One region of the Yersinia mollaretii ATCC 43969 genome, then DNA from elsewhere that is predicted to be linked to it. Evidence: predicted binding sites of a transcription regulator. Region 1 holds the regulator's gene; each other region holds the start of a gene.

Region 1 (7,331 bases):
CGCAATTTTTCAGCGGGTTCACTGCGGGCTAGCCGTTGCAGCTCTGGCTGAGCTTGCAGGAGGGCTTGCTCAACCAATTTTTGTTGCTGCCGATACTCCTGTGCACTCTTTTGCTGCTGTTGCCAATGTGTTAGCCAGCTTATTTGTTGTTGATTAATCGATTGTTCGGCGGCGAGTTGCTTCTCTTGTTGGCTGAGAACATCTATTTGTTGTGATAGAGCTGACCGCTGTTCTTCATTGAGCAGCTCAATACCAGTTGCCTGTTGGTGTAAGGCATCCAGATCGGCTTTGGCCTGTTTATGCTGTTCGAACACCTGTTCGGATAGTCGCCCATAGATATCAGTGCCAGTTAACTCTTCCAATAGCTCAGCGCGGTCATTAGCATTGGCATTAAGGAACGCGGCAAATTGCCCCTGTGACAGCATCATGGATTTGGTAAAACGGCCAAAGTCCAGCCCCGTTATCTCTGCAACCCTATCAAGCTTGTCACGCACTTTGTCGGCCAGGATTTTGCCGCTTTCACATAACGCCAACTCAACTTTAGGTGCTTGTAGGCTCCCTTCAGGGCTGTTTTTAGCGCGACGTTGACTCCAGAAGGCGCGATAACGGGTGCCTTTCACCTCAAATTCAACTTCGGCCAGAGATTCTGCGGTATGGCGTGTCATCAGCTCATTTTGGCTGGGCGTGACATTCAGACGTGGTGTTTGGTGGTATAGCGCAAGGCAGATTGCATCCAGCAGTGTGGTTTTCCCCGCCCCCGTCGGGCCAGTGATGGCGAATAAGCCGTTGCTGGCAAAGGGCTCAGCAGTAAAGTCTATCTTCCACTCCCCTTGTAGAGAGTTAATGTTTTTTAGGCGCAGGCTTAAAATTCTCATTTCGGCTGCTCCTCTGCGGCATCATTACCTTGGGTGATCGCTTCAACCACCTGATTGAACATTTGGCGCATCCGCTGCTGGCGTGGCTCGGCTAAATCTGGCTCCAGTGCCAGTCTGCGTTCGAAGACATCGGCGACACTCAGCTCATTGAGTGTCTCCTTTTCTTGCCGCTCAATATTGTTGTTGCGCTGTTCTTTGCTGCGACGTAATAGTACAACCTCAACGGGGAGATCTGCTGCCAACGCCTGAATTCTCCGTTGAATATCAGTAAGATAGTCTTGGGTGGCCACTTCGATATCCAGCCAGACAGGTAAGCCTTGGTGGTCAGCAAATTTAGCCAACTGCTGCTCTATTTGCTGCAAATCCCCTTTGATGAGCTGCATCGGCTGAAATTGAGGGATGAGTAGCGGGGCCACTGACGCCAATGTTTGTTGGGCAAACTCCACCAAATAAACACTTTTCTCTTTGCTCAATTCATCAAAACTCAGGGCGATGGGCGAGCCGCTATAGCGGATATGCTCCGTTTTAGCTACTTGCTGTGCGCGGTGAATGTGGCCCAGCGCAATATAATCAGCCGGTGGAAACGCTTGCGCCGGGAAGGCATCTAGTGTGCCGATATAGATATCACGAACCGAGTCTGAGGTGGTGACCCCTACGGTGGTGAGGTGCCCCGTGGCAATAATAGACAGAGGCAAACCCAGTTCGCTGCGCAGTTCAACGGCTCGCTGATATAACGCCTGATAGTGGCCCGCAATGGCTTCTTGCAACGCCAATTGCTTCTGCCCACCAGATTCACCGGCTTGGCTGGTCACCAAGTCCCGTGGGCGCAAGAAGGGAATGGCACACAGCAAGGCCGCAGGCTGTTTCTGACGGTTTTTCAGCGTAATAATTTGTTGTTCGAGATGGCTACTGGCGCAGGAGATCACTGTAGTATTCAGATAAGAAAGCAAACCGCGTGATTCATTCAGTGTTGATACTGAATCGTGGTTCCCCCCAAGAACAACTAATTGACAGCCAGTGGGCTGGAGTTCAACCACGAAACGGTTATACAACTCGCGGGCATAGCTAGGTGGGGAGCCAGTATCAAAAATATCGCCAGCGACAATCAGCGCATCTACCTGATTTTCTTCGATCTGCTTAATGAGCCAGTGCAGAAATGCCTGATGTTCGGCAGCCCGGCTTTTGGTGAAGAAATGCTGGCCTAAATGCCAATCAGAGGTGTGGATAATGCGCATAAATCTCCCGCACGGCAGGTTATCAGTCAAAGAGAATGGCGCTGATTATAAACGCTGGTCGCAGGATGTCGCGGCTAAAACAAGAGCATGAGGCAAATCTCCGAGACGTCTCGCAAACTTGGCTGCTGCATTTTGCAATTACTGTGAAATTTATCACTATGCTTATTGCTGATAGAAGCGTGATGTTTTTCATAAAAATGTCACAAAAGTGACGCATAATGGCTCCCGAAATCAAATAGTGACCACTAACTTACTGGCAGGGTTGATGATGGCAAGACGCATACTGGTGGTGGAAGATGAAGCACCAATCCGTGAGATGGTGTGCTTTGTGTTGGAACAGAATGGTTACCAACCCTTAGAAGCCGAAGATTATGACAGCGCAGTCACTCGTCTGTCGGAGCCTTACCCTGATTTAGTGCTACTGGACTGGATGCTGCCGGGTGGCTCGGGTATCCAGTTTATTAAGCATATGAAACGCGAAGCATTGACCAGAGATATTCCTGTGATGATGTTGACCGCCCGTGGCGAAGAAGAAGACCGGGTGCGCGGTTTGGAAGTGGGTGCTGATGACTACATCACCAAGCCCTTTTCGCCGAAGGAGTTGGTGGCGCGTATCAAGGCGGTTATGCGGCGGATATCGCCGATGGCAGTTGAAGAAGTGATTGAAATGCAAGGGTTAAGCCTTGACCCCTCCTCTCATCGAGTGATGGCTAATGAGCAAGCACTAGAGATGGGGCCAACCGAGTTTAAGTTGCTGCACTTTTTTATGACCCATCCTGAACGTGTTTACAGCCGTGAACAGTTGCTTAATTATGTCTGGGGCACTAACGTTTATGTAGAAGATCGTACGGTTGACGTGCATATTCGTCGGCTACGCAAGGCGCTTGAAGTTGATGGTCATGATCGCATGGTACAAACTGTCCGGGGAACTGGATACCGTTTCTCAACGCGCTACTGAGTTTTCAGTGCCGGAGAATTCGTCGTGTTAGAACGTTTATCATGGAAAACGCTGGCTTTAGAGCTGGCTCTTTTTTGTTTGCCAGCACTGCTGCTGGGTGCTTTTATCGGGTATCTCCCTTGGTTGTTGCTGGTATCCGTGCTCGCGGCGCTGGTCTGGAACTTCTATAACCAACTCAAATTATCTCACTGGCTGTGGTTAGACCGTAGCATGACCCCTCCTGCGGGGCGTTGGAGCTGGGAGCCGCTGTTTTACGGCTTGTACCAGATGCAACTGAGAAATCGTCGGCGTCGGCGTGAGTTAGCATTACTTATCAAGCGATTCCGTAGCGGGGCCGAGTCACTACCAGACGCAGTGGTTATCACGACCATTGATGGCAATATCTTCTGGTGTAACGGCTTGGCTCAGCAATTGCTCGGGTTCCGTTGGCCGGAGGATAATGGGCAGCATATTCTCAACTTATTGCGCTATCCTGAATTCAGCCAATACCTGCAACAACAAACCTTTTCCCGCCCGCTGACCCTGCAATTGAACAATGGTTATTACGTCGAGTTCCGCGTGATGCCTTATTCTGAGGGGCAATTATTGATGGTCGCCCGTGATGTGACTCAAATGCGTCAGTTGGAAGGGGCGAGACGTAATTTCTTTGCTAACGTCAGCCACGAGCTGCGCACCCCGCTGACGGTGTTGCAGGGCTATCTGGAAATGATGCATGACCAAGAGTTAGCTGGGCCATTACGGGACAAAGCACTAGGGACGATGCAGGAGCAGACCAAGCGCATGGATGGACTGGTTAAACAACTATTGACGCTATCACGTATTGAAGCTGCACCTAATGTGGATATGAATGAGCGGGTGGATATTCCGTTGATGCTCAAGGTATTGCAGCATGAGGTGCAGGCGCTGAGTAATGGTCGCCATGAGATTACTTTCCGGGTGAACGAGCAGTTAAAGGTGTTTGGCAATGAAGACCAACTGCGCAGTGCGGTATCAAATCTGGTCTATAACGCGGTCAATCACACTCCTGAGGGCACTAAAATTGAGGTGTGTTGGCAGCAAACACCGCAAGGCGCGCAATTTCAGGTCAGCGACAATGGGCCGGGGATTGGTCCGGAACATGTGCCACGGCTGACGGAACGTTTCTATCGGGTGGATAAAGCGCGATCACGGCAAACGGGCGGCAGTGGGTTGGGGCTGGCGATTGTGAAACATGCATTGAGCCACCACGACGCGCGTTTAGAGGTGATGAGTGAAATTGGTCTGGGCACGCGATTTATCTTTACCTTGCCGAACCGGTTGATTGTTCCCACAGTTTTAGCCGAGAATGCAGTCAAATCCTAACACTGCATGGATATTAAGCTGATGAGATGGGGAAAATGGGCGCTGTTCACCGCCATGCTAGGGTTGTGCTATGGCGTTTTCGCGCAACAGGTGGTGCTATCTCCAATGATGACGCAGCACTCATCATCGTCAGTTTCTACTGCTCATACCCTGTCAGGCAATCTCTCCAGTGTTGGCTCTGATACCTTAGCCAACTTGATCTCCTTATGGGCTGACGATTTCAATCATCACTATCCCGGCGTTAATTTGCAGATTCAGGCGGCAGGATCTTCAACTGCCCCTGCCGCCTTGGCCGCTGGGGCTGCCCAACTTGGCCCGATGAGTCGGCCAATGAAAAATGGTGAAATTAGCGCATTTATTCAACGTTATGGCTATCCGCCGCTGGCTGTACCTGTGGCCGTCGATGCCTTAGTGGTTTTTGTTCATCAGGACAACCCACTGAATAAACTGAATTTATCTCAGCTTGATGCTATTTTCTCGCAAAATCGCCGCTGTGGGGCGCTCCGCCCAGTTCAGCGCTTTGGTGAATTGGGGCTGGAGGGGGACTGGGCGGCTCGCGCGTTGCAGCGTTACAGCCGAAATTCAGCCTCGGGAACCTATGGCTACTTTAAGCATCGGGTGCTGTGCGATGGCGATTTTATAAATAATGTCAATGAGTTGCCCGGTTCTGCATCTGTGGTGCAAGCCGTAGCAGAGTCATTAAATGGCATTGGCTATGCCAGTATCGGTTTTCGTAACAGTGGTGTTAAACCACTGGCACTGGCGGCCTCTGGGCAGGATTTTGTGCTGCCGACGCCCGAAAATGTTAAAGATGGCCGCTATCCTTTGTCGCGCTATCTCTATATTTACATCAATAAGGCACCGGGCCAGCCGTTGGAGCCCCTCACTGCGGCATTCCTTGAGCGCGTGTTATCACCGGAAGGGCAAAAGCAGGCAGCCCATGACGGCTATTTGCCATTGCCACCTGATGTGCTGATGCGCACCCGAAAAGCTTTGGGTTTTGCTGATTAGTCTGTTTCCAATGTCACTTTTCATCCACGTAATCAGGTGCGATTACCCGTGATAAAAAACCGCTACTGACCGATGATATTTTCACCAGATTCGCTGAGTTGGTGGGGTGATATTGACGATAAAATGTTAACGGTTGGATATAAATGATACAAATCTTGTGGGGTGTATTTATCTAAATCTGGCACGATTAACTGGTTTGGTGAAATTATCTGGATGATGACTCTGCTTTTATGATCCTCACTTGCCTTTCTCCGCTATAAACGGTCTACTTAGCGCCGTTGTTGGCCTATTCCACCTGCAAATAACTTCAAAAACACTGCATACTGACGAAATAGATTGCTTATTAACCGCCGGAGTTTGCGTTTATCAGAGCTTTGTATCGTTTCGATCACGTCGGAAAGACCGCAACTTAGGACTTTTTCTTTTGGTCATTTAACTAGGCAACGCACATCACTATGAGTCATCGTTTATCGTCTAAAGATATTATGGCATTAGGTTTTATGACCTTTGCCTTATTCGTCGGGGCTGGCAATATCATCTTCCCGCCGATGGTAGGTTTACAATCGGGTGAACATGTTTGGGTGGCGGCGCTGGGCTTCCTGATTACTGCGGTTGGATTGCCGGTCATTACGGTTATCGCGCTGGCACGTGTCGGCGGTGGCATTGATGCTCTGAGCACCCCGATTGGCCGCAGTGCTGGTCTGGTGCTGGCGACCGTTTGCTATCTGGCAGTCGGCCCACTGTTTGCTACCCCACGTACTGCAACTGTTTCCTTCGAAGTGGGTATTGCCCCTTTGACGGGTGATGGTCCATTGCCTCTGTTTATCTATAGCGTGGTTTATTTCGCTCTGGTTATCGGAATTTCGCTATATCCAGGCCGTTTACTGGATACGGTCGGGCATATCCTGGCACCGCTGAAGATTTTGGCGCTGGCGATTCTGGGTATCGCCGCACTGCTTTGGCCAGCAGGCCCATTGATTCCCGCTACGGATGCTTATCAGCAAGTGCCGTTCTCCTCCGGCTTCGTGAATGGTTATCTGACCATGGATACCTTAGGAGCCTTGGTCTTCGGTATTGTTATCGTCAATGCGGCTCGTTCACGTGGCGTGGTTTCCGCCAAGTTGTTGACGCGCTATACCATCTGGGCTGGGTTGATTGCTGGGATCGGTTTGACACTGGTCTATCTGAGCTTGTTTAAGCTGGGTTCCAGCAGTGGTAGTTTGGTGCCAGAGGCACAAAATGGTGCCGTGGTATTACATGCTTACGTGCAGCACACCTTTGGTGGCTTGGGCAGTGTGTTCTTGGCTGCATTGATCTTCATCGCCTGTATGGTGACGGCGGTGGGCCTGACCTGCGCTTGTGCTGAATTCTTTGCCCAATACTTGCCATTATCTTACCGAGCGCTGGTGTTTATCCTCGGTATCTTCTCGATGATGGTCTCGAATCTGGGACTGAGCCATCTGATTCAGATCTCCATTCCGGTACTGACGGCAATTTACCCGCCATGTATCGTGCTAGTGCTGATGAGTTTCACTCTGCGCTGGTGGAATCATGCCTCACGCATTGTGGCTCCAGTGATGTTGGTCAGTTTGTTGTTTGGTATCCTTGATGCCGTGAAAGCCTCCGCTTTTGCACACTTCCTACCCGAATGGACGCAGCATTTGCCGCTGGCAGAGCAAGGTCTGGCGTGGTTATCACCTTCGCTGCTGGTATTCGTCATCGTAGGGTTGTACGATCGCGTCTGTTGTCGTCAGGAAGTTGCTGCCAAGCAATAACGGCACAGCGATAGGATTTTTTAGCCACGGCTCATACCCGTGGCTTTTTGCTGAAAAAAAGACGGGGCTTTGTTCATGGAATTACCAGTCAAAAATAAGCTGAAACGCGGCCTAACGACACGCCATATCCGTTTTA
Region 2 (7,331 bases), 1.3 Mb from region 1:
AAATATTTTGATGATCGGCCCAACCGGTGTGGGTAAAACTGAAATTGCCCGCCGCTTGGCAAAACTGGCTAATGCGCCATTCATCAAAGTTGAAGCCACGAAATTCACCGAAGTTGGCTATGTTGGTAAAGAAGTGGACTCAATTATCCGCGATCTGACTGATGCTGCCGTTAAAATGGTTCGCCATCAATCCATTGAGAAAATGCGTTATCGGGCGGAAGAGTTAGCTGAAGAGCGCATTCTGGACGTGCTCATCCCGCCAGCCAAAAATAACTGGGGTCAGCCGGATGAAACACAAGAGCCATCTGCCACCCGTCAGGCTTTCCGCAAAAAATTGCGTGAAGGTCAGTTAGATGACAAAGAGATTGAGATCGATCTGGCTGCCTCGCCGATGGGGGTTGAAATTATGGCTCCTCCGGGCATGGAAGAGATGACCAACCAGTTGCAATCGATGTTCCAGAACATTGCAGGTCAGAAACAAAAACCGCGCAAAATCAAAATCAAAGATGCATTCAAACTGCTGATTGAGGAAGAGGGCGCGAAGCTGGTTAACCCAGAAGAACTGAAGCAGCAGGCGATTGATGCGGTGGAGCAACACGGGATCGTGTTCATCGATGAAATCGATAAAATCTGTAAACGCGGCCAGACCTCTGGCCCAGATGTTTCCCGTGAAGGGGTGCAGCGTGATTTGCTGCCATTGGTTGAAGGTTGCACGGTTTCCACCAAACACGGCATGGTAAAAACTGACCATATTCTGTTTATTGCTTCCGGCGCATTTCAGGTCTCCAGCCCGTCAGACCTTATTCCGGAATTGCAAGGTCGCTTACCTATCCGCGTAGAGTTGCAGGCGCTGACTACGGATGATTTCGAGCGTATTCTGACGGAGCCGAGTGCCTCGTTAACCGAGCAGTACAAGGCGCTGATGGCGACCGAAGGTGTGACTGTTGAGTTTACCCGCGAAGGTATCCGCAAAATCGCTGAAGCGGCATGGCAGGTGAATGAACGCACCGAAAATATCGGCGCACGTCGTTTGCATACCGTGCTGGAGCGCCTGATGGAGGATATCTCCTATGACGCCAGCGAAAGTCATGGTCAATCCATCACCATTGACGCGGCCTATGTCGGTAAGCATTTGGATGAACTGGTTGCAGATGAAGATCTGAGCCGTTTTATCCTATAATTCGCTTTATAGTCCCATGCTGGATAAAATGGTCCGCCAATAAATATCGAGTGGGAGGCATCGCCTCCCACTCTTGTTTTCATCAACATGTTTTTGACTATTATTCTTGGCAGACATGAATCTTTTTAACGCGCCAATATGGGCGGACCAGACCCCTATAAAATGAAGCGAAAAATGAGCCTATCAACTAACACCAGCCAAACTCAGGCTTGGCTGGAAAGCCTACGGCCACGAACCCTACCTCTGGCTTTTGCCTCTATCGTCACTGGCTCAGCATTGGCTGTCTGGCTCGATAGTTTTAAACCCGCCGTCGCTTTACTCGCCTTATTGACGGCTGGCCTGCTGCAAATTCTCTCCAATCTGGCCAATGATTACGGCGATGCTATTAAGGGCAGTGATACTGAAGAGCGTATCGGGCCGTTGCGCGGCATGCAAAAAGGGATGATTACTCGCCATCAGATGAAAGTTGCGCTGATTATCACCGTGACCCTGACGGTCGTTTCCGGTATCTCACTTATCGCCATCGCCTGTGAAAAACCCAGTGACGTTTTAGGCTTCCTGCTGCTCGGCCTGATGGCTATTGTGGCCGCCATTACCTACACCGTGGGTAATAAACCCTATGGTTATATGGGGTTGGGCGATATATCCGTGTTGGTATTCTTTGGCTGGCTGAGTGTCGCCGGGACTTATTACCTTCAGGCTGGGCACTTTGATAGCATTGTCATGCTGCCTGCCACGGCCTGTGGTTTACTGGCTACCGCTGTTTTGAATATTAATAATTTGCGTGATATTGAAAATGACAGAGCAAATGGCAAAAACACACTGGCAGTGCGACTCGGCCCAGTGGTTGCGCGTTACTATCATGTGCTGCTGATTGCTGCTGCTATCTTCTGTCTGGCGCTATTTAGCTTTTTGAATCTGCATAGTTGGGCTGGATGGATCTTTATTTTGGCTGTCCCACTGTTGGCTAAACATGCCCTGTTTGTCCTGCGCGACCCAACGGCGGCGGGCATGCGCCCGATGCTTGAACATATGGTAAAAGCCGCGCTGCTGACCAATATCCTGTTTGCCGTCGGCTTGGTATTGAGTTAATCCCACCGCTCTCTTTACCCTAGCGGGCTGGCGTGAAGGTCCGCTTGGGTAAATTTAACAATTGATGCTTTTGCCAACAGCGACCAGAAAGGGATATACTTAGCATCCCAGCCGCAACCAGACGTTAATCCTATGAAATATGATACTTCCGATCTCTGCGATATCTATCATGAAGAGGTAAATGTGGTAGAACCCCTGTTCTCCAATTTTGGCGGACGTACTTCATTTGGTGGCAAGATTACTACTGTAAAATGTTTCGAAGATAACGGCTTGTTGTTTGACCTGCTTGAAGAAAATGGTCTGGGCCGCGTTTTGGTCGTCGATGGTGGTGGCTCTGTGCGCCGTGCATTAATCAATGCTGAACTTGCTGATTTGGCGCTGAAAAACGAGTGGGAAGGGATTGTTGTTTACGGTGCCGTCCGTCAGGTTGATGAACTGGCTGAGTTGGATATCGGGATTCAGGCGATGGCTGCTATCCCTGTTGGAGCTGCCGATGAGGGCATTGGCGAGAGTGATATCCGCGTTAATTTTGGCGGCGTAACCTTCTTCTCCGGTGACCATTTGTACGCTGACAACACAGGTATCATTCTGTCAGAAGAACCCTTGGATATTGAATAATATACCACGTACCTTTCAGCGAAAAACCTAAAAAAGGGCGATATTGATATCGCCCTTTTGCATTCCTGCTACTTCAAGCAGGAAGAGTCGATGAAAGCCAGTCAGTCGTTAGACTTCTTCCATCTTTCCCAACAGTGCCCGCAGACGATCCTGCCAGACGTGTTGCTCTTGCTTTAGTTGCTCATTTTCACGCACTAAGGCTTCACGGCCACCCGCTACATCCTGAACTTCTTGGGACAGGGTGTTATTTTTCTCTTTCAGCTCTTCAATTTCCATCTGTAACAAAGTGATGGTATCAATCGCCTGCTGAACTTTAACTTCCAATTTCTCAAATACTTCAAATGACATTCTTCGGTCCCCTTCTGGTAGCAAGGCGTACAACTTTTAGTCGCAGTCATCACTCTTCACCGAAGTTACCCTATGCACGACATAACCTTATCGACTAAAGCAACCCTCGGTAGATGAAACTGCTGTGAATACTTATCGCGCTATATATCCATCGAACGAGTGTAACAAGCGCTATGTTCTAACGCGTCCCTTCGTAAAGGCAACGCAGCTTGATAAAAACGATGCTCTTGATAAACCGATTGTATGTAGCCAGTCTCCCCCTGTCTAGCGCCATACGGCACAAACCACACTCTGTAGCAATTTCGTATCAGGAGATATCGGCAAAAACTGAAAGACGGTGACGGCCTATACTGTAAAACTCTACATTCTCTTAACAAGCAGATAAGAAACCACTGGTCTGATCACACTTTTAAAGTCCCTTAACAGCCACGAATAACGCGAAATCGCTCATTTTTATGACGCACTACACACATTTTGATTTCGCTATTTCTCGTTTGTGCTCGTTAACGATAAATTTACATCACTCCCTTCGCGGTACGAAGGGCAAAAATAAGAAATACCCTATAAATCTCTGTCTGTAGGACATCTACTATGAGCCAAACCGCTAGTTCGACCTTGAAGGGCCAGTGTATCGCAGAGTTCCTCGGTACCGGTCTGCTAATCTTTTTTGGTGTGGGTTGTGTTGCTGCGTTGAAGTTGGCCGGCGCCAGTTTCGGGCAATGGGAAATTAGTATCATTTGGGGCTTGGGTGTTGCCATGGCCATCTACTTAACAGCAGCAATCTCAGGTGCACACCTTAATCCGGCAGTCACCATCGCATTGTGGTTATTCGCTTGCTTTGATCGCCGTAAAGTTATCCCTTACATTGTGGCGCAGGTTGCGGGCGCATTTTGTGCTGCGGCATTAGTGTACGGCCTGTACTACAACCTGTTCGTCGATTTTGAGCAAACTCATCAAATGGTTCGCGGCAGTGCCGAGAGCCTAAATTTGGCGGGTATCTTCTCTACCTATCCAAATCCGCATATCTCTGTTTTCCAAGCTTTCTTGGTTGAAACAGTAATTACTGCCATTCTGATGTGCCTGATTTTGGCACTGACTGATGATGGTAACGGTATTCCACGTGGTCCGCTGGCTCCTCTGCTGATTGGTATTCTGATCGCCGTTATCGGTGCATCAATGGGGCCATTGACCGGCTTCGCATTAAACCCAGCACGTGACTTTGGTCCAAAAGCATTTGCTTATCTGGCTGGCTGGGGTGAAATCGCCTTCACTGGCGGACGTGATATTCCTTACTTCTTGGTGCCAATCTTCGGGCCAATTGTCGGCGCATTGCTCGGTGCATTTGGTTATCGTGCGCTGATTGGCCGCCACTTGCCATGTGATGTGTGTGCCGCCGATGAAGACGAAAACACGGTCACGGCCACAGAACGTAAAGCATAAAACATAAATAATAGATTGTAATATACCCAAAGAAATTGCCGTTGCGGGTAAGTGAGTGTCACTAACACCCCTGTGGCCTCAAGGACGATGGGTATAAATGGCAACTTAAAATGTGAGCTTATTATGACAACTGAAAATACGACTCCAAAAAAATATATTGTTGCGCTTGATCAGGGTACCACCAGCTCCAGAGCGGTGGTGCTGGATCATGATGCTAATATCGTGAGTGTGTCTCAGCGCGAATTCACCCAGATTTACCCGAAAGCGGGTTGGGTCGAACATGATCCCATGGAGATCTGGGCAACCCAAAGTTCGACTCTGGTTGAGGTGCTGGCAAAAGCGGGTATCAGTTCTGATGAGATAGCTGGCATCGGCATCACTAACCAACGCGAAACCACCATTGTTTGGGATAAAGCGACCGGCAAACCGGTGTATAACGCCATTGTCTGGCAATGTCGCCGCACTGCTGATATCTGCGAAAAATTGAAGAAAGAGGGGCTGGAAGAGTACATCCGCCACAACACGGGCTTAGTCGTTGACCCTTACTTCTCTGGCACCAAAGTGAAATGGATCCTCGATAACGTGGAAGGCGCGCGTGACCGTGCTGAGCGCGGCGAGTTGCTGTTTGGTACAGTGGATACTTGGCTGGTGTGGAACATGACACAGGGCCGTGTACACGTTACGGATTACACCAACGCATCACGTACCATGATGTTTAATATCCGCACCAAAGAGTGGGATGAACGTATGCTGGCGGCGCTGAATATCCCGCGTGCCATGCTGCCTGAAGTTCGCCCATCCTCTGAAGTCTACGGTCAGACCAATATCGGGGGTAAAGGTGGCACGCGTATTCCTATCGCGGGGATCGCGGGTGACCAACAAGCGGCGCTGTTCGGCCAGCTTTGTGTACAACCGGGTATGGCGAAAAACACCTACGGCACGGGCTGCTTCCTGCTGATGAATACTGGTGAAGAAGCGGTTCAGTCTAACCATGGGCTGCTGACCACTATCGCCTGTGGCCCGCGCGGTGAAGTTAACTATGCACTGGAGGGCGCGGTGTTTATTGGCGGTGCCTCTATCCAATGGCTGCGTGATGAGCTGAAACTGATCAGTGATGCTACCGACTCCGAATACTTCGCGACTAAAGTGAAAGACAGCAATGGCGTCTATGTCGTGCCTGCCTTTACTGGCTTAGGTGCTCCTTATTGGGACCCGTATGCCCGTGGTGCAATTTTCGGTCTGACGCGTGGTGTGAACAGCAACCATATTATCCGCGCAACACTGGAGTCGATTGCATACCAAACTCGTGACGTACTGGATGCGATGCAAGCGGATTCCGGTGCCCGCCTGAAATCACTGCGTGTCGATGGCGGCGCGGTGGCGAACAACTTCCTGATGCAGTTCCAAGCCGACATTCTGGGCACGCGTGTTGAGCGCCCGGCTGTGCGTGAAAGCACCGCGTTGGGTGCGGCATTCTTGGCAGGTCTGGCGACAGGCTTCTGGAATGATCTGGATGAAGTGAAGAGCAAGGCAACCATTGAGCGCGAATTCCGCCCAGGGATTGAGACCACTGAGCGCGATTTCCGCTACAAAGGTTGGAAGAAAGCCGTCGCCCGTGCTCAGGCATGGGAAGACCACGAAGAGTAACGGCCTACCTGTTTTACGCTGAACGTGTTTTTGTCATCAACGCGCTATCGCCCCCCGATAGCGCGTTTTTTTATGCGCTCACCGCTGCGCCTTCAAGGACGAAGAGTGCTAGAATTCCCGCCCATATATCGTTCCTCCATTTCGCAATCAACAGGTCTAACCATGAAACGTGAATTAGCCATCGAGTTCTCCCGTGTTACCGAAGCTGCCGCGCTAGCAGGTTATAAGTGGCTGGGTCGGGGCGATAAAAATGCCGCCGACGGCGCTGCGGTACGGGCTATGCGCATTATGCTCAATCAGGTCAATATCGATGGGCAGATTGTTATCGGTGAAGGCGAAATTGATGAAGCACCGATGCTGTTTATCGGTGAGCGCGTCGGTACGGGGCAAGGGGATGCTGTTGATATTGCGGTTGATCCCATTGAAGGCACCCGCATGACCGCCATGGGGCAGGCCAATGCGTTGGCGGTGTTGGCGGTGGGCGATAAAGGCACATTTTTACATGCGCCGGATATGTATATGGAGAAGCTGGTGGTTGGCCCCGGTGCGAAAGGCGCTATCGACCTTAACCTGTCGCTCGAGCAAAACCTGCGTAATGTTGCCAGCAAGCTGAATAAACCGTTAGTTGATTTAACCGTGATCACGCTAGCCAAACCGCGTCATGACGGCATCATTGCTGAAATGCAGCAACTGGGCGTTAAAGTCTTCGCCATTCCAGATGGCGATGTCGCGGCATCCATTTTAACCTGTATGCCAGAGAGCGAAGTGGATGTGATGTACTGCATCGGCGGTGCACCTGAAGGGGTGATTTCGGCTGCGGTGATTCGTGCATTAGACGGCGATATGCAAGGCCGTTTGTTGCCGCGCCATCAAGTGAAGGGGGATAACGAAGATAACCGTCGAATCGGTGAGCAAGAGCTGGCGCGCTGTAAATCCATGGGCATCGAAGCAGGTAAAGTTCTGTTATTGGGGGATATGGCGCGCAATGACAATGTCATTTTCTCCG
Region 3 (7,331 bases), 1.2 Mb from region 1:
CCACTGCAAATAGGCTCGCCTCGCCTCCGGTGAGCATGTCGAGTAGTCAGGCGCATTATCAATCAGGGATAATGAGGTATCGACCTCTTGTTCCGCGACATCCATTGAGGGATTAATAAATGCAGGCTCGGCACCAGTACGGTTACTTTTATATTTATTACCAATATAAATCATGCCATCCGGCAAATTGATTCCAGCAACAACAGCCAGCTCACCGGGACGCAGCCATGATGCGCGAGCTAAGGAACCACGGGATATTTCGGACTTTTTCGCGTCAGACTTCTTGTTCTCTTCCTCGGGTGGATTTGAGGTAGCGTTATGACTGTCAGTGGTATTCTCAAGTTCCAACTGCGAAGGGGTTAGCGGGTAATCGCCCAGATCGGGGATGGCTGCCGTTTTCTGCATGTCAGTGTTAATCACTGGACCGAGGCGGGGCTTAGCCCCTTTGAGGTTTTGCCAAACAAAAAAGAGGCATAAAATAGCCGCACTCAGTGCAATCCACGCTTCTCTTGGGATACCCGTGATCAGCCCTAAAACGACTATCAGTAGGATAACCCAGCCAGTACCGGTAGATTTTTTCTTCGCCACGATGCTTTATATGCCCCTATCTTAAACTGGTCATTTTTATACTGCCGTTAATGGCAATTTTTAATAAAAAAGTCTTTTACACATTATTTAATTTTTATAAAAGCACAGTAAAAACCCTTAATTTGTACTTAAGTCAAATTTATAGGTTAAATAATAAGTCAGTGTTTTAATTTAAATATTATTTGCACATCAATACAGTAGGCTGAAGTCCCTAATAAAGCAATTATGCCAGTTGATTATGCATTCAGCTAGTAAAGTCTCTACCGCTATGGCATAAATTCCGTCGCTTTTGGCTAGCCCTATCTGTGTTTGGGGAAAATAGAATTATTGGGTTTTATTACTGACCGTTTGTGTTCAGACAATGGATTTCGAAGCCCGCAATAATAGGTATTGATGGTATAACCCGGCGCTAAATACCCCAGCAATGACACTGACATGGCGGCGTTTTCTCGGTAAAAACTAAAAATCCCGGCCATTGCTGCACCGGGATAGTCTAGCTGAAACGGATGACGATTTATTTAATCGCCATCGCATCGCGCATCGTAAAGAACAGATCCGTTTGATCCGTCAGCCCTACGACGTTGGCGGCGTGTGGCCCGTAAGCGGCGATACGTAATTGTGTACCGGTGTGCCCCTGCGAATCATCTTCAGAGTTACCATAGCTTATCGCCATGACAGCACCATCTTTGGTGGTTAATGCTTGGGTCAAGCCCGGCGCTTTAGCATCAGCTTCGATAATTTGGCTGGAGTGTGCGTGGTCCGCCGTCACAATCACCAATGTATTTCCGTCAGCACGAGCAAACTCCAAGGCTTTTTGCACCGCTTCATCCAAATCGACGGTTTCGCCAAACTGGCCGCAAGGATTAGCTGCGTGGTCTTGCTTATCAATTGATGCCCCTTCTACTTGCAAGAAGAAGCCCTTCTCATTGGTTTTCAGTAGGTCAATCGCTTTTTCAGTCATAACAGCCAATGTTGGGACGTCTTTGGTTCGCTCGGCATTGTTCTCACAAACCACCGGCGGTTTGTCCAAATTGCCGTGGTAGGAGGCTTTCGGCCCCTGCCAGCGCACCGGCATATTGCCAGGGCTGAACAACCCTAACAGGGGTTTTTGTTGGTCTGCTTGCTTGATGGCATTCAGGTCATCAAGATTTTCGACAATCACATAACCACGGGCCAAGGCTTGGTCACGTAAGGATTTGTCTTTCCATTCGCCGGCTTTGGCAACTTGACTGAAGGATTTAGCGCCGCCCCCTAAAGTGACATCAGCACGCCCGGCGATCATCTGCTCGGTAATGGAGCCGCGCCCACCATTTTCCAGTGCATTGGTGCCGCACTTCTCACTGGTCTCTTCAGGGCCGTAGCACTTTCTCCCAGTGACGTGAGCAAACTGCGCCGCCGGTGTGGCATCTTGCAACTCCGCCGTAGAGACGTTACCGGTCGCTTTACCCGCTTTCTTAGCCAGTTCCAACAAAGTGACGTGATCTTTCCCAAACACATCGACACCCAGAGCACCATTATAGGTTTTCACGCCGGATGACCATGCCGTAGCAGACGCGGCGGAGTCAGTCACGTAATCCGGTTTTTGCGTTTTCTTGTCTAATGAATAGTGGGTGTATTGCCCTGTCAGTGGTAGTGCATCGATCCCTTTAAAGAAACCGCCCGCCCCCATGGCATAGTTACGTGCCGAGGTAATTTCTGAATCCCCCATGCCATCACCAATCAGTAAAATGACATTTTTTACTGTTTTGTTGGAGAGTGAATCACGCAGCGCTTGAGTTTGATCGCCCGTCAGGCGACGCGCACCTCCCAATTGTGTGATATCGCCTTGGGCACTGCGATCATATAAACCCGTGGCGGCAGCAACAGCATTGGGTGTCAACAGGGTGCTGCTTAGCATCAGGGCGGATAGCGCGATCACGGATAATGGATGGCGACGGATAAAAGGGGATTTGCGGTTCTGCATCAATATAATTCCTTGTTGTAAAACAGTAATACAATTTGTATTAATTGGTTACAACGGATACTAGAACAGACGAATGACGCTTTTATGACAGTCGCGATTAATTATTTTCCCTTATTCTTTCAGCCTCCCCCTGACACTCTCTTTACGGTAGCACCATAGGCGCTAAATCAAACCGCCGTTGGCACGCAGCACTTGCCCATTGATCCAGCCGCCATCTTTACCCACCAGAAAGGCCACTGCGGCCGCAATATCTTCTGGGGTGCCCAATCTTTCCAGTGGTGCCATTTTTGCCATTTTTTCAATCAGTTCCGGTGATTTTCCGTTGAGGAATAGGTCCGTCGCGGTTGGCCCCGGAGCCACTGCGTTGACCGTAATATTACGACCCCGTAACTCTTTTGCCAGAATTGCCGTCATGGTTTCAACCGCCGCTTTGGTTGCGGCATACACCCCATATTTTTCCAGTTTCAACCCCACCACACTGGTCGAAAAGTTAACAATGCGACCTCCGGCTCTGAGGCGTTTAGCCGCTTCCCGCATCCCGTTAAAGCTCCCTTTCAGATTAATGGTAATCTGGCGATCGAAATGCGCATCATCACTGTCGGCAATCGCACTGAGAGACATGATCCCGGCATTATTGACCAGCACATCGACACCACCAAACGCCGCTTCCGCCGTCGCAAAAAGTTGTGCCACGGCGGCGGCATCACTGATATCCGCTTTCGCACTCAAGGCATTACCGCCCGCTTGCTGAATTTTGCGTACCAATGCTTCAGCTTCACTATCGCCTCGTGAATAGTTGATTAGCACGGTGTAACCATCCTGCGCCAAACGTTCCGCGATGGCCGCACCAATTCCCCGTGATGCCCCAGTGACAATGGCAACCTGCTGAGTGGTATTCACCATGATATTCTCCTAAATCTACGTTTAATAATGAGTGGTGATTCATTGGCTGCCATTAATCGATGTGGAACATGTCAGCTCAAATCCGCAAACAGAGAATGCCACTTTTACTGTTTCGGATAATCCCCTATTATTCGATAATACTATCCGAATAAAGCGAACAATAACGTGGACAGAATAGATGCAATGCGGGTGTTTATCAGGGTAGTAGAGCAGCGCAGTTTTACCCAAACCGCACAAGATTTAAACTTGCCGCGCTCCACAGTGACGGATGCTATTAAGCAGCTTGAAAAGCGCTTAAATGTGCGTTTATTACAGAGAACGACCCGTCATGTCAGCCCCACACTGGATGGGGAGGCTTACTATCAACGCTGCCTGCGAATTATTGCCGACATTGAAGATGCTGAAATGGCATTTGCCCACGCTAAACCGCGCGGTTTGCTGCGAATCGATGTGCAGGGCACATTGGCCCGCCATTTTGTTCTGCCTCAGTTACCTGATTTCATTGCTCAATACCCTGATATTGAGTTATTTATCAGCGAAGGAGATCGTCTAGTCGATCTGATTCGCGAAGGGATTGACGGGGTATTGCGGGTCGGTAATTTGCAAGACAGCGATATGGTCGCCCGCCGAGTCGCCCTGTTGCCACAAGTCACCTGTGCAGCACCGCAATATTTAGAGCAGCATGGCACTCCAGAGTTGCCGACCCAGTTGAGTGGACACCAAATGGTCGGTTTTCGCTCCAGCGCTACGGGCGGATTGCTGCCACTTGAGTTTAGTTCCCACTCGTCGTTGGGTGCTTATCCAACAGTAAGAAGTGCGCACTCTTTATCAGCGCCACATTTATCGTCTGAAACTCTACAAGTGAAATTACCGGCAGTTTTATCAGTCACTGGCGCTGAAAGTTTCGTGGCTGCCGCGCGATTGGGCTTGGGGATGATTCAAGTGCCGCGCTATCACATAGCGCCTGATTTAGCCGCAGGAACACTGATTGAGATACTGCCCGAATTCCCACCACCGCCGATGCCCGTCTCTTTCTTGTATCCGCACAGTCGCCAGCTTTCGCCACGCGTGCGCATTTTTAGTGATTGGCTAAGTCAGCTATTTCTTACCGCAGAGATAAAAGGATAGTGACTAGCATCAGCAGCCGAGCTACCCAGCCCGGCTGCGGCCACGGATTAAGGCGCTTTCTCGACGGATTGATAAATATCGATATCAAAGTAGCCGTCGGTCATGCCGTCATTGAGGTAGACCTCATAACAGGCCCCCTCCGCCGGGCGATAACCACTTTGCGGCAGATGCTGGTGATACAACTCACTCCAGGCTTTAGCGTAGTCATCATCGGTCACACGGGTGTGGTACACCGCATACACCCCGCCGGGGATCTCTTGCAGTGTCAGTTGATCACTGAGTGGTGCTGGCAAAACATAGTCATCATCGACAGACAAGGAAATATCAGCGCGTAATTCAGCAGGCGGATTGGTTTCTGGGTTGTCCCAGTAGAGTGCCAACCACTCTTTCGCGGGGATCTGATGTTGGGTGTAGAGCGATGAAAGTTGGTTAAAACCTAATGGGATCGTCTCGTGGTAAGGGCCAATGAGCCGGATACTAACGACTTTTTTCGGCTGTTTTTCCACTATCTTAAATGTCATATCGTTACCTCGACTTAATGATTGCAATGAAGATTAAGTGACTAAAATTACGATTTCATATGCATACTGTTTATTTGTACAGTATAGCGGGATTTTATGACATTTGATTAGCTTTTAACCTGAATTTGCGAAGAACTTCGCAAAAAATCATCCGCTTGCTCAAGTTGGAGATGGCTGAAAACTGGGATACCGTGGCGGCGCAACAGTGCGGTGGTAACTCCCTCACCAGCACGTTGAGTGCCGCTAAAATGACCATCATAGATACGGCTACTGCCGCAAGATGGGCTACCTTCCGTCAAGATGGCCAATGTGCAATGGTGCTTTTGCGCCAATTCCAGTGCCTGATAAGCGCCTTGCAGGAATTCACGGCTGACATCATTGCCCCACTGCTCAATCACCCGCGCCTGCCCTTGCAGCACAGCCTCACCGTTGCCTTGCTGAATTTCTGCGGGTGGACGGGGGACCGGCATTCCGGCAGCCAATTCAGGGCAAACCAACACCAAGCGCCCTTCGTCCTGCCAGCGCTGAATAATGTCATCACTAACAGAGAGCGCACTGCCGTTATAGCGTACCGGTTTTCCCATCAAGCAGGCGCTGATCAGGATACGTGCAGGTTTCGATTCCGATTCCACGTTGTTATCAACCTTAATGAATATTCTGCGGCAAATAAAAATGCTGATAATAAGCCACCATCCTAACGGCTAATTGCGGTTTCGCCCACCCTGACCCGATCAATAAACTTTCTGGGTTATGCGATTGTCATCACGATAAGAGCCAATTTTTAACTTCGTGCCATGATAGGCATCTTTTGGAACTCTATTTCATGCAATAATTATCAGCAGAATCTTTATCAGCCAATGGCAGCAATATTGCGGAGAGTTATGGATACGTTTTTTATTGATCGGATGGCTACGCCGCAGGGCGAGTTGGTACTGATTGCAGACGAAGAGAATCGGTTACGTGCCATTGATTGGACCGACCATTATGAGCGCCTAATGAAGTTGCTGCGCAATCACTACCGCGAGAATACCTTTACGCTGGTTGAGAAACGCAATCCCGGTGGGCTGAGTGAGAGTATGCAGCGCTATTTTGCTGGTGAGCTGAGCATCATTGACGATTTACCGGTTAAAACCGCCGGGACTGATTTTCAGCGTCAAGTCTGGCAGGAGTTGCGGAAAATTCCCTGTGGCGCAACCATTACCTATGGTGAGTTGGCAAAAAGAATTAACCGCCCGACGGCGTCGCGTGCTGTTGGCATGGCAAATGGCTTGAATCCTATCTCGATCGTGGTTCCCTGCCATCGCGTGATCGGCCAGCAAGGTGCATTGACGGGTTACGCTGGCGGAGTGGAGCGAAAACGCTGGTTATTAATGCATGAGGGTTATCTTTTAGGATGCTAACTATTCTTGCACTTATCAGATGCAAGAAAAGATGTTAAAATTGACGCATATCAATATTATTGGGAATACCCTATGATCCCGGAAAAACGCGTAATCCGACGTATTCAGTCTGGTGGTTGTGCAATTCACTGTCAGGATTGCAGTATCAGCCAGCTCTGTATACCGTTTACCTTAAATGAACATGAGCTGGATCAGCTCGACAATATCATTGAAAGGAAAAAACCTATTCAGAAAGGACAGGCGCTGTTTAAAGCAGGTGATGAACTCAAATCCCTGTACGCCATCCGTTCCGGGACCATAAAAAGTTATACCATCACCGAAGAGGGTGACGAGCAAATCACCGGTTTCCATCTGGCGGGCGATCTGGTCGGTTTTGATGCTATCAGCAATTTGCAGCATCCTAGCTTTGCGCAGGCGCTGGAAACCTCGATGGTTTGTGAGATCCCATTTGATACGCTGGATGACTTATCTGGCAAAATGCCCAACCTGCGTCAGCAGATGATGCGCCTGATGAGTGGCGAGATCAAAGGCGATCAAGACATGATTTTGCTGCTGTCGAAAAAGAATGCAGAAGAGCGTTTGGCGGCCTTTATCTATAACCTCTCGCGCCGTTTTGCTCAACGTGGCTTCTCTCCGCGTGAATTCCGCCTCACCATGACACGGGGTGATATCGGTAACTATTTGGGTCTGACAGTAGAAACCATCAGCCGCTTGCTGGGTCGTTTCCAGAAAAGCGAAATTCTCAGTGTAAAAGGTAAATACATCACCATTGAGAATACCGAAGCTCTGGGCAAGTTAGCGGGTAATCCAAGACCTACCCTGTAGTGC
Region 4 (7,331 bases), 1.4 Mb from region 1:
CCTCTCCCCGATGCATTATTGCCACGGCTCTGACGATGGAAAGCCCCAGTCCATGATGTGTGGCACTGTGTGAACGTGCTGAATCCACACGATAAAAACGCTCAAAGAGTCGTTTTAGATGCTCAGCCGCAATAGGTTCGCCGACATTGGCGACGGCAATGGACGCCAGATTATCTTCGTGTGCAATCTTCACGGTGACGGTGGTGCCGGGAACCGCGTGTCGGGCGCTATTCTCCAGTAGGTTAGCCAACGAACGGTGGAATAGTCGCCGATCAATACGCGCGGTGATATCCCCTTCGACATGAATAGACAAGTTTTTTTCGGCAAATGAAGGTTCGACGTATTCTGTGGTTTTGTACGCCTCTGCACGAAGAGAAACTTCGGTTAATTGGGTGGCATGCTCCCCGGCCTGAGCATGAGAAAGAAATAACATATCGTTGACGATAGAGGTCATGCGCTCAAGCTCTTCCAAATTGGACTCAAGTAACTCCTTGAGTTCATGCGTTTCGCGTTGACGTGACAGACCGAGTTGTGTTTGGCCCATCAGATTGGTCAGTGGGGTTCTCAGTTCATGTGCCACATCAGCATTAAAACTTTCAAGTTGTCGCCAGGCGATTTCCTGCCGTTCGAGTACGCCGTTGAATGCGACGGCCAGCTTTTGCAGTTCATCTGGCAGTGTTGAAGTCTCCAGACGCTGCCCGTGATTTCCCGGAGCAAGTCGGTGCGCCTGATCACTGAGTTTGTTAACAGGGCGCATGCCTATTCTGGCAATCACGAACCCCAACAGGGCCACCAATAAGACGCCAATTGCGGTAATCACAATCAATGTGCGGGTAAATTCATTCAGGGTGCCCATATAGGGCGTGGAATCGATAGCAACAACATAGCGCAGCGCAGGACGCTCACCTTTGGCAGGAATCTCCGACATCAGCAGAAAGAGAGAGCATGACGCCTCTGTTGAGCCAGAAACTTTGCTGAATCCACTGCGCAGTGACGCCCAATTGACACCGCTTGGCGGCGGCCCCCCTATCCGAAGTCGGGGGTCATCACTGAGAATCCAGTACTGTACTCGACCCCCTTCAGTGGTGGCTAAATCGGCAAATTTGCTGGCCAGTGTTTGCCAGCCATCCAGCGTGGTGCGAGAGAGAATCCACGGTGTCATCAGCGACTCCCTGAACCGTAATTCGTTATGCATCTGTTTTTGTAATGATTCATGTAGGGAGCTTCTCAGCACAAGACCGACGGCTGAGATTATCAACACAGCAGCAAGGGCAAACATCAGCGCCAGTCGCCCTGAAATGGAACTTTTAATCATAACGTCGTCCTTTATTTGGCCTGTTGTTCGGGCCGAGTTTCGAGGACATACCCCATGCCTCGCACTGTATGTAACAGTTTGAGCGAGTAGGGCGCATCAATTTTCGCCCGCAGGCGCTTTATTGCGACCTCGACGACATTAGCATCGCTGTCAAAGTTCATGTCCCAGACCTGTTCTGCAATCATCATTTTTGACAGGATCTCGCCCTGATGTCGGGCTAATAAACTTAACAGAGCAAACTCTTTTGCTGTGAGTTCGAGGCGCTCCCCCCCTCGAGTGACACGTCTCGCCAGTAGGTCGAGATGCAGATCGTTAATGTGCAATTGTGTCACATCCGCGCCGTCGCTGGGACGTCGCCGCAACAATGCCTGTATGCGGGCAATCAGCTCAATGAGCGAGAAAGGTTTCGGCAGATAATCATCTGCGCCATGACGCAAACCCTTGACGCGTTCATCAACTGAACCTCGGGCAGACAACATCAGCACGGGGGTTTGCTTACTGGCGCGTAGACCTTTCAGAACACGGTAACCATCCATGCCGGGCAACATGACATCCAGCACAATCGTGTCGTAATCATACTCAAGGGCCAGATACAATCCATCCGTGCCAGTGGCCGCGATATCGACAGTGAAACCCTGCTCGGTCAGTGCGCGATGAATATAGGAGGATGTTTTCTCCTCATCTTCGACCAATAGTAGCCGCATGTTTCTCTCTCCCTTTGTCGGTCAGGATAATAAAAATCTCATTTCACCTATCTTAGCGCTTCATGACTAACACCAAGCTGACATTTTCCTGACATTTTTGTCAGAAAAGTCTTTATGTCACTGACAAACATGTTATCTGGCAGTCACGTTGATGTCAGCATGACCCCCTTAGACTACCTGCCAGCCTATCCCTACTCAAAAAATACCCAAGTGAGTGACGGGGTAATACGTGTTTATTTGAATATCTGGAGGTTTTTTAAATGAAACATAACGTTTGCAAAGCGATATCGGTTTTAAAAAGTGCATCGACTTTTAAAACGTCACCGATTTTTAAATCAAGCTTGCTAGCGGCAGTGATCACATTTTCATCAGGGGGCGCAATGGCAGCAGATTATAAATTAAATCCATTTACCTTAGCTTATGACGACGCGATTACTGAAAATGTGAAAGGCAAAGTCAATATTCATCCGGTCACCTATAAGCTGAATGGGCTGGATATTTCTGCTAACGTTTATACGCTGGCAAATTATGATCCCGCCAAAAAATATCCGGCAGTGGTGGTGGCACACCCCAATGGAGGGGTAAAAGAGCAGGTCGCGGGTCTATATGCCCAGCGTCTGGCTGAACAAGGCTACATTACTGTGACTGCGGATGCGGCATATCAGGGGGCGAGTGGGGGTTTACCTCGTAATGTGGATAAACCGGCTTACCGCATTGAAGATATTCATGGCATGGCAGATTTCATTAGCCAATATCCCGGCGTAGACACTGCCCGTTTAGGATTACTGGGTATTTGTGGCGGCGGTGGCTACTCGTTAAAAGCAGCGCAAACAGATAAACGTTTCAGTGCCATTGCGACACTGAGCATGTTTGACTCAGGCTTGGTTAGACGCAACGGCTATCAGGATTCGCAGCTTTCTACGATACAAGAGCGTTTAAAACAAGCCTCGGATGCACGAGCACAGGAAGCGGCTGGTGGCGAGGTTATTTATCTAGGAGATGCCAAACTGACAGACGAACAAATTGCCAAACTGCCGTTTGACCTCTATCGGCAGGGTTTTGAGTATTACGGCAAGACTCACGCTCACCCTAACTCGACCTTCAGATACACCGCCAGTAGTCTGCTCGACTTAATGAGATTTGATGCGGCAAGCAATATGGATTTGATTAATAAGCCGTTACTGATGATAGCCGGTAGCAAAGCCGACTCCCTTTATATGACTGAGAAAGCCTTTAAAGGTGCCACTGCTGCGAAAGACAAAGAGTTATTTCTGATTGAGGGCGCAACCCATATTGAAACCTATTGGAAGCCGGAATATGTGAATCAAGCCATGGGGAAATTAGATCAATTCTTCGGAAAGAATCTTTCAAAAACAGAAATATAGAATCAATTATTTGCATTCCGACAACATAAAATAAGTTCTGATTATTATTTGGTCACTTATATTAATCAAAAATCCACGCAAGTGCGTGGATTTTATGGTGTTTGTCAGTTTTATGAGATTCAGTGAAACCTCATAAGACAACAAATTTTATTTAGACGTTGAACAAGAAGTTCATCACGTCGCCATCTTTTACGATGTAGTCTTTACCTTCTGAACGCATTTTCCCGGCTTCTTTCGCGCCTTGTTCACCTTTATAGGTGATGAAATCATCAAAGGCGATAGTTTGAGCACGGATAAAGCCTTTTTCGAAGTCGGTATGGATTTTACCGGCGGCTTGTGGCGCGGTTGCCCCCACAGGGATGGTCCATGCGCGGACTTCTTTGACACCCGCAGTGAAGTAGGTTTGCAGATTCAGCAGTTCATAACCCGCACGGATAACACGGTTCAGACCCGGCTCTTCAATACCCAATTCAGCCATAAACTCAGCGCGGTCTGCATCTTCCAGTTCAGCAATGTCAGACTCAACAGCGGCGCAAACAGCCACTACAACAGAACCTTCTGCTGCCGCAATGGCGCGCACTTGATCCAGATAGGGGTTGTTTTCGAAGCCATCTTCATTGACGTTGGCAATGTACATGGTCGGTTTCAGCGTCAGGAAGCTCAAATAACGGATCGCGGCTTTATCTTCTTCGGTCAGACTCTTCAATGCACGTAACATGCCCGCATTCTCTAAATGTGGCAGACATTTTTCCAGTGCTTCCAGTTCAGCTTTAGCGTCTTTATCGCCGCCTTTGGCTTTCTTCTGAACTCGATGGATGGCGCGTTCGCAAGCTTCCAAATCAGAAAGTGCCAGCTCAGTATTGATGGTGTCAATATCATCAGCCGGATCAACCTTCCCTGCGACGTGGATAATGTTGTCATTCTCAAAACAACGCACGACGTGACCAATCGCTTCGGTCTCACGGATATTGGTCAGGAACTGGTTACCCAGACCTTCGCCTTTCGATGCCCCTTTAACCAGGCCCGCGATATCAACAAATTCCATGGTCGTTGGCAAGATACGTTGCGGTTTAACAATCTCGGCCAGTTGATCCAGACGCGGGTCCGGCATTGGCACCACACCCGTGTTGGGTTCAATGGTGCAGAACGGGAAGTTAGCTGCTTCGATGCCCGCTTGTGTCAACGCGTTGAACAGGGTGGATTTACCGACGTTAGGCAGGCCCACAATACCGCATTTGAATCCCATGTTTTATATCACCTTAAATAACTTAAAAATCAACCTGTTAGGGTTAACAGATTGATGTAATCAAAATTTATGCCGCCATTATACACATAATGATGATTTATCTCGATCATGCTGTTTCGTTGCGGGTGGCGATTTCACTGTAATGGCTGATAGGTGATTGATTTTTCTAACTCTGTGTCTGAGATCACGTTTCTGTCATCTGAAGTTTTCTGGCAAATGTCCGATAACTAATGATGACGATCTGCATATTGAGTTTGGATTATCCCAATGGAAATGAGCATCTATAAGTGGTTAATAGTAATTTTACTCGGGGGGATGGTCGGTGTTGTGGGAATGCGGTTTTTAACGGCAGATATTGAGCCTGCTGGACCCACCTTTGCGCAATTGATTGATCAATATGGCGTGGAAATAGAGAAACAGTCGGGCCAAAGCGTAAGGTATGTGGGCTACAAGAAAAACAGACTTTATGAGGATTTTGATAGTATTCAACTGACCTTCACTGCGACAACCGACAAATTCGAGCGCAGCCATGAGTTGTCAGAAAATAAGAGAAAAGCAACCGCATGGGATGCCCTTTTTTGTACCGATAAACTCAGCGATATAGCTGATGAATATGATGGCAAAAGCAATAACTTTCTTGGGCGGGTGAGGGTGATCACCTCGGGTGTGGTATTGACGGCCGAAGGGCAGCAGGGGATCAATGCCTTGTGCAACAAAAATGAGTAAAGCGAAAGATTAACTCCCCCGCTGATACGAATCCGCAGGGGAGCTGGCAAGCTTTTATACGCCAGCCTTGAAAGAGTGCAGGCGATTCATTGCCTTGGTAATACCCTCAGTCATCAGCACTTCAGTGCAGCGGATGGATTCGTCAATGGCATCATCTATTAATGTTTGTTCGCTTGTGGGGGGCTTACCCAGAACAAAGCCGACAACTTTGCTTTTATCACCTGGATGACCAATACCAATGCGCAAACGATAGAAGTTTGGGTTATTGCCCAGCTTGCTCTGAATATCTTTCAGGCCGTTATGACCGCCGTTGCCACCGCCTAATTTCAATTTTGCCACGCCCGGTGGGATATCCAGCTCATCGTGCGCGACTAAGATCTCTTCAGGCAGGATACGGTAAAACCCTGCCATTGCCACGACGGCTTTGCCACTGAGATTCATAAATGTAGAGGGCACCAGCAAGCGAACATCCTGACCTGCCAGATTTAACCGTGCGGTATAACCGAAGAATTTAGCTTCTTCTTTCAGTGATTGGTTATGGCGCTCGGCTAATAAATCTACATACCAGGCACCCGCGTTATGGCGGGTTTGGGCATATTCAGCGCCCGGATTTGCCAGCCCAACGATTAATTTAATACTGCTCACGTCGTCATTCGCTATTACGAAAGGAATTTAAGGGCCACAGTTTACCTGTCATGGCGCGTAATGACAAAACTCAGGTTGATATCGTGGATACTTGAATGGGCAGGGGGAGGGACTATTGAGCGGCAATACCCCATTTTTTGGCTATATATCGTTAATGTGAAGATGCAGACGTGTTTTAATTGGCTCTGCAAATTGATGACAATAATTCACAATATGAATAATAACTCACGTGTATAATTCAATTTCGGTGCTAAATGTCTGGAAAGTGTAAAGATTTGTTGGATTATATTTGCCAGTTGTGATCGCAAGCGCAATACCTTCCTCACCAGCCTGACTATACTAAGTAATCAAATGGACATGAATAATCGCATTAAGCAAGCAGTTTAACGGCTCAGCTGAGTGATTATTTATCGGCAACCCGAAGTGGAGGTGGCATATGAAACGTAAAAGCGCTGCAAGGCTAGGTAATGTGCTGATGGGATTGGGTTTGGTGACTATGGTAGGTGGCGTAGGTTATTCCATCCTGACTGAAGTGACTCAACTCGGCTTACCACAATTCTTTGCCCATGGTGCTGTCATGAGTATCTTTGTGGGCGCATTGTTGTGGTTGGTGGGTGCCCGTATTGGTGGCCGTGAAGAAGTTGCTGACCGCTATTGGTGGGTTAAGCACTTTGATAAACGTTGTAATCGTAATCAACGTCACTCATAGCGATGAGTTTTAAAATAATTCAGTTTTAAAACAATTCAGCTATAAACCCGCTATCCCTATGTTGAGTTGCGGCACTTATAGGTAGCGTAACCAATATAGCAGTAGCCAATAGAAAACCTGTCTTCTCAGTTTTTAATTGAGCTGATGTGCAGGAGGGGTAAATGACGGCTCAAAAATCCATTGGTCAAGGAAGCATAGAGCAAGAGTAGAAAACCCGTTGTCGCATCTGCTTCAACGGGTTTTTCTTTATCTGCATCAGTTCATATATTGCATTATATCAACGAGCTACAAACATTCCGCTACAACATCATTCCACTACAAAGATTTCGCGTAATGCCCGCCAAACGGCGCATCACGGTCATAACCTTGCGGCTAACTGCGGCCAAACAGCACCGCAGGAATATTCATAACCTAATGCTGATTAATGCTCAAACATCGCAGAGATCGACTCTTCATTGCTGATACGGCGGATGGCTTCAGCCAACATGCCAGACAGCGTCAGAGTACGCACATTTTTCAATGCCTTGATTTCAGCAGATAGCGGAATGGTGTCACACACAATCACTTCGTCGATAACGGAGTGTTTGATGTTCTCAACCGC

The links. Region 1 encodes PhoB, which activates phosphate uptake and scavenging genes when phosphate is short. Its sites were predicted from a motif close to CTGTCATAAAACTGNCNNAT; they were not measured.
Positions count from the first base shown of each region.
Region 2: a site for PhoB is predicted at 3,681-3,700, ahead of HRD69_RS04775 (MIP/aquaporin family protein). Genes of this name have one in related genera too.
Region 3: a site for PhoB is predicted at 2,623-2,642, ahead of phoA (alkaline phosphatase). Genes of this name have one in related genera too.
Region 4: a site for PhoB is predicted at 2,086-2,105, ahead of HRD69_RS16800 (heavy metal response regulator transcription factor). Genes of this name have one in related genera too.

Region 1 is NZ_CP054043.1:2,358,297-2,365,627, forward strand. It holds gene HRD69_RS10410 (AAA family ATPase) at 1-875, opposite strand, end outside; gene sbcD (exonuclease subunit SbcD) at 872-2,110, opposite strand; gene phoB (phosphate response regulator transcription factor PhoB) at 2,379-3,068, shown strand; gene phoR (phosphate regulon sensor histidine kinase PhoR) at 3,093-4,409, shown strand; gene HRD69_RS10430 (PstS family phosphate ABC transporter substrate-binding protein) at 4,431-5,420, shown strand; gene brnQ (branched-chain amino acid transport system II carrier protein) at 5,876-7,195, shown strand; gene proY (proline-specific permease ProY) at 7,271-7,331, shown strand, end outside.
Region 2 is NZ_CP054043.1:1,085,381-1,092,711, reverse strand. It holds gene hslU (ATP-dependent protease ATPase subunit HslU) at 1-1,180, shown strand, start outside; gene HRD69_RS04790 (1,4-dihydroxy-2-naphthoate polyprenyltransferase) at 1,355-2,272, shown strand; gene rraA (ribonuclease E activity regulator RraA) at 2,405-2,890, shown strand; gene zapB (cell division protein ZapB) at 2,999-3,238, opposite strand; gene HRD69_RS04775 (MIP/aquaporin family protein) at 3,830-4,678, shown strand; gene glpK (glycerol kinase GlpK) at 4,802-6,325, shown strand; gene glpX (class II fructose-bisphosphatase) at 6,488-7,331, shown strand, end outside.
Region 3 is NZ_CP054043.1:3,548,862-3,556,192, forward strand. It holds gene HRD69_RS15810 (tellurite resistance TerB family protein) at 1-588, opposite strand, end outside; gene phoA (alkaline phosphatase) at 1,103-2,551, opposite strand; gene HRD69_RS15820 (SDR family oxidoreductase) at 2,714-3,454, opposite strand; gene HRD69_RS15825 (LysR family transcriptional regulator) at 3,620-4,582, shown strand; gene sbmC (DNA gyrase inhibitor SbmC) at 4,630-5,103, opposite strand; gene HRD69_RS15835 (2-thiouracil desulfurase family protein) at 5,211-5,687, opposite strand; gene ogt (methylated-DNA--[protein]-cysteine S-methyltransferase) at 5,985-6,503, shown strand; gene HRD69_RS15845 (fumarate/nitrate reduction transcriptional regulator Fnr) at 6,576-7,328, shown strand.
Region 4 is NZ_CP054043.1:3,752,382-3,759,712, reverse strand. It holds gene HRD69_RS16805 (heavy metal sensor histidine kinase) at 1-1,315, opposite strand, end outside; gene HRD69_RS16800 (heavy metal response regulator transcription factor) at 1,327-2,019, opposite strand; gene HRD69_RS16795 (alpha/beta hydrolase) at 2,280-3,404, shown strand; gene ychF (redox-regulated ATPase YchF) at 3,556-4,650, opposite strand; gene HRD69_RS16785 (hypothetical protein) at 4,918-5,376, shown strand; gene pth (aminoacyl-tRNA hydrolase) at 5,431-6,021, opposite strand; gene ychH (stress-induced protein YchH) at 6,458-6,730, shown strand; gene prs (ribose-phosphate diphosphokinase) at 7,152-7,331, opposite strand, start outside.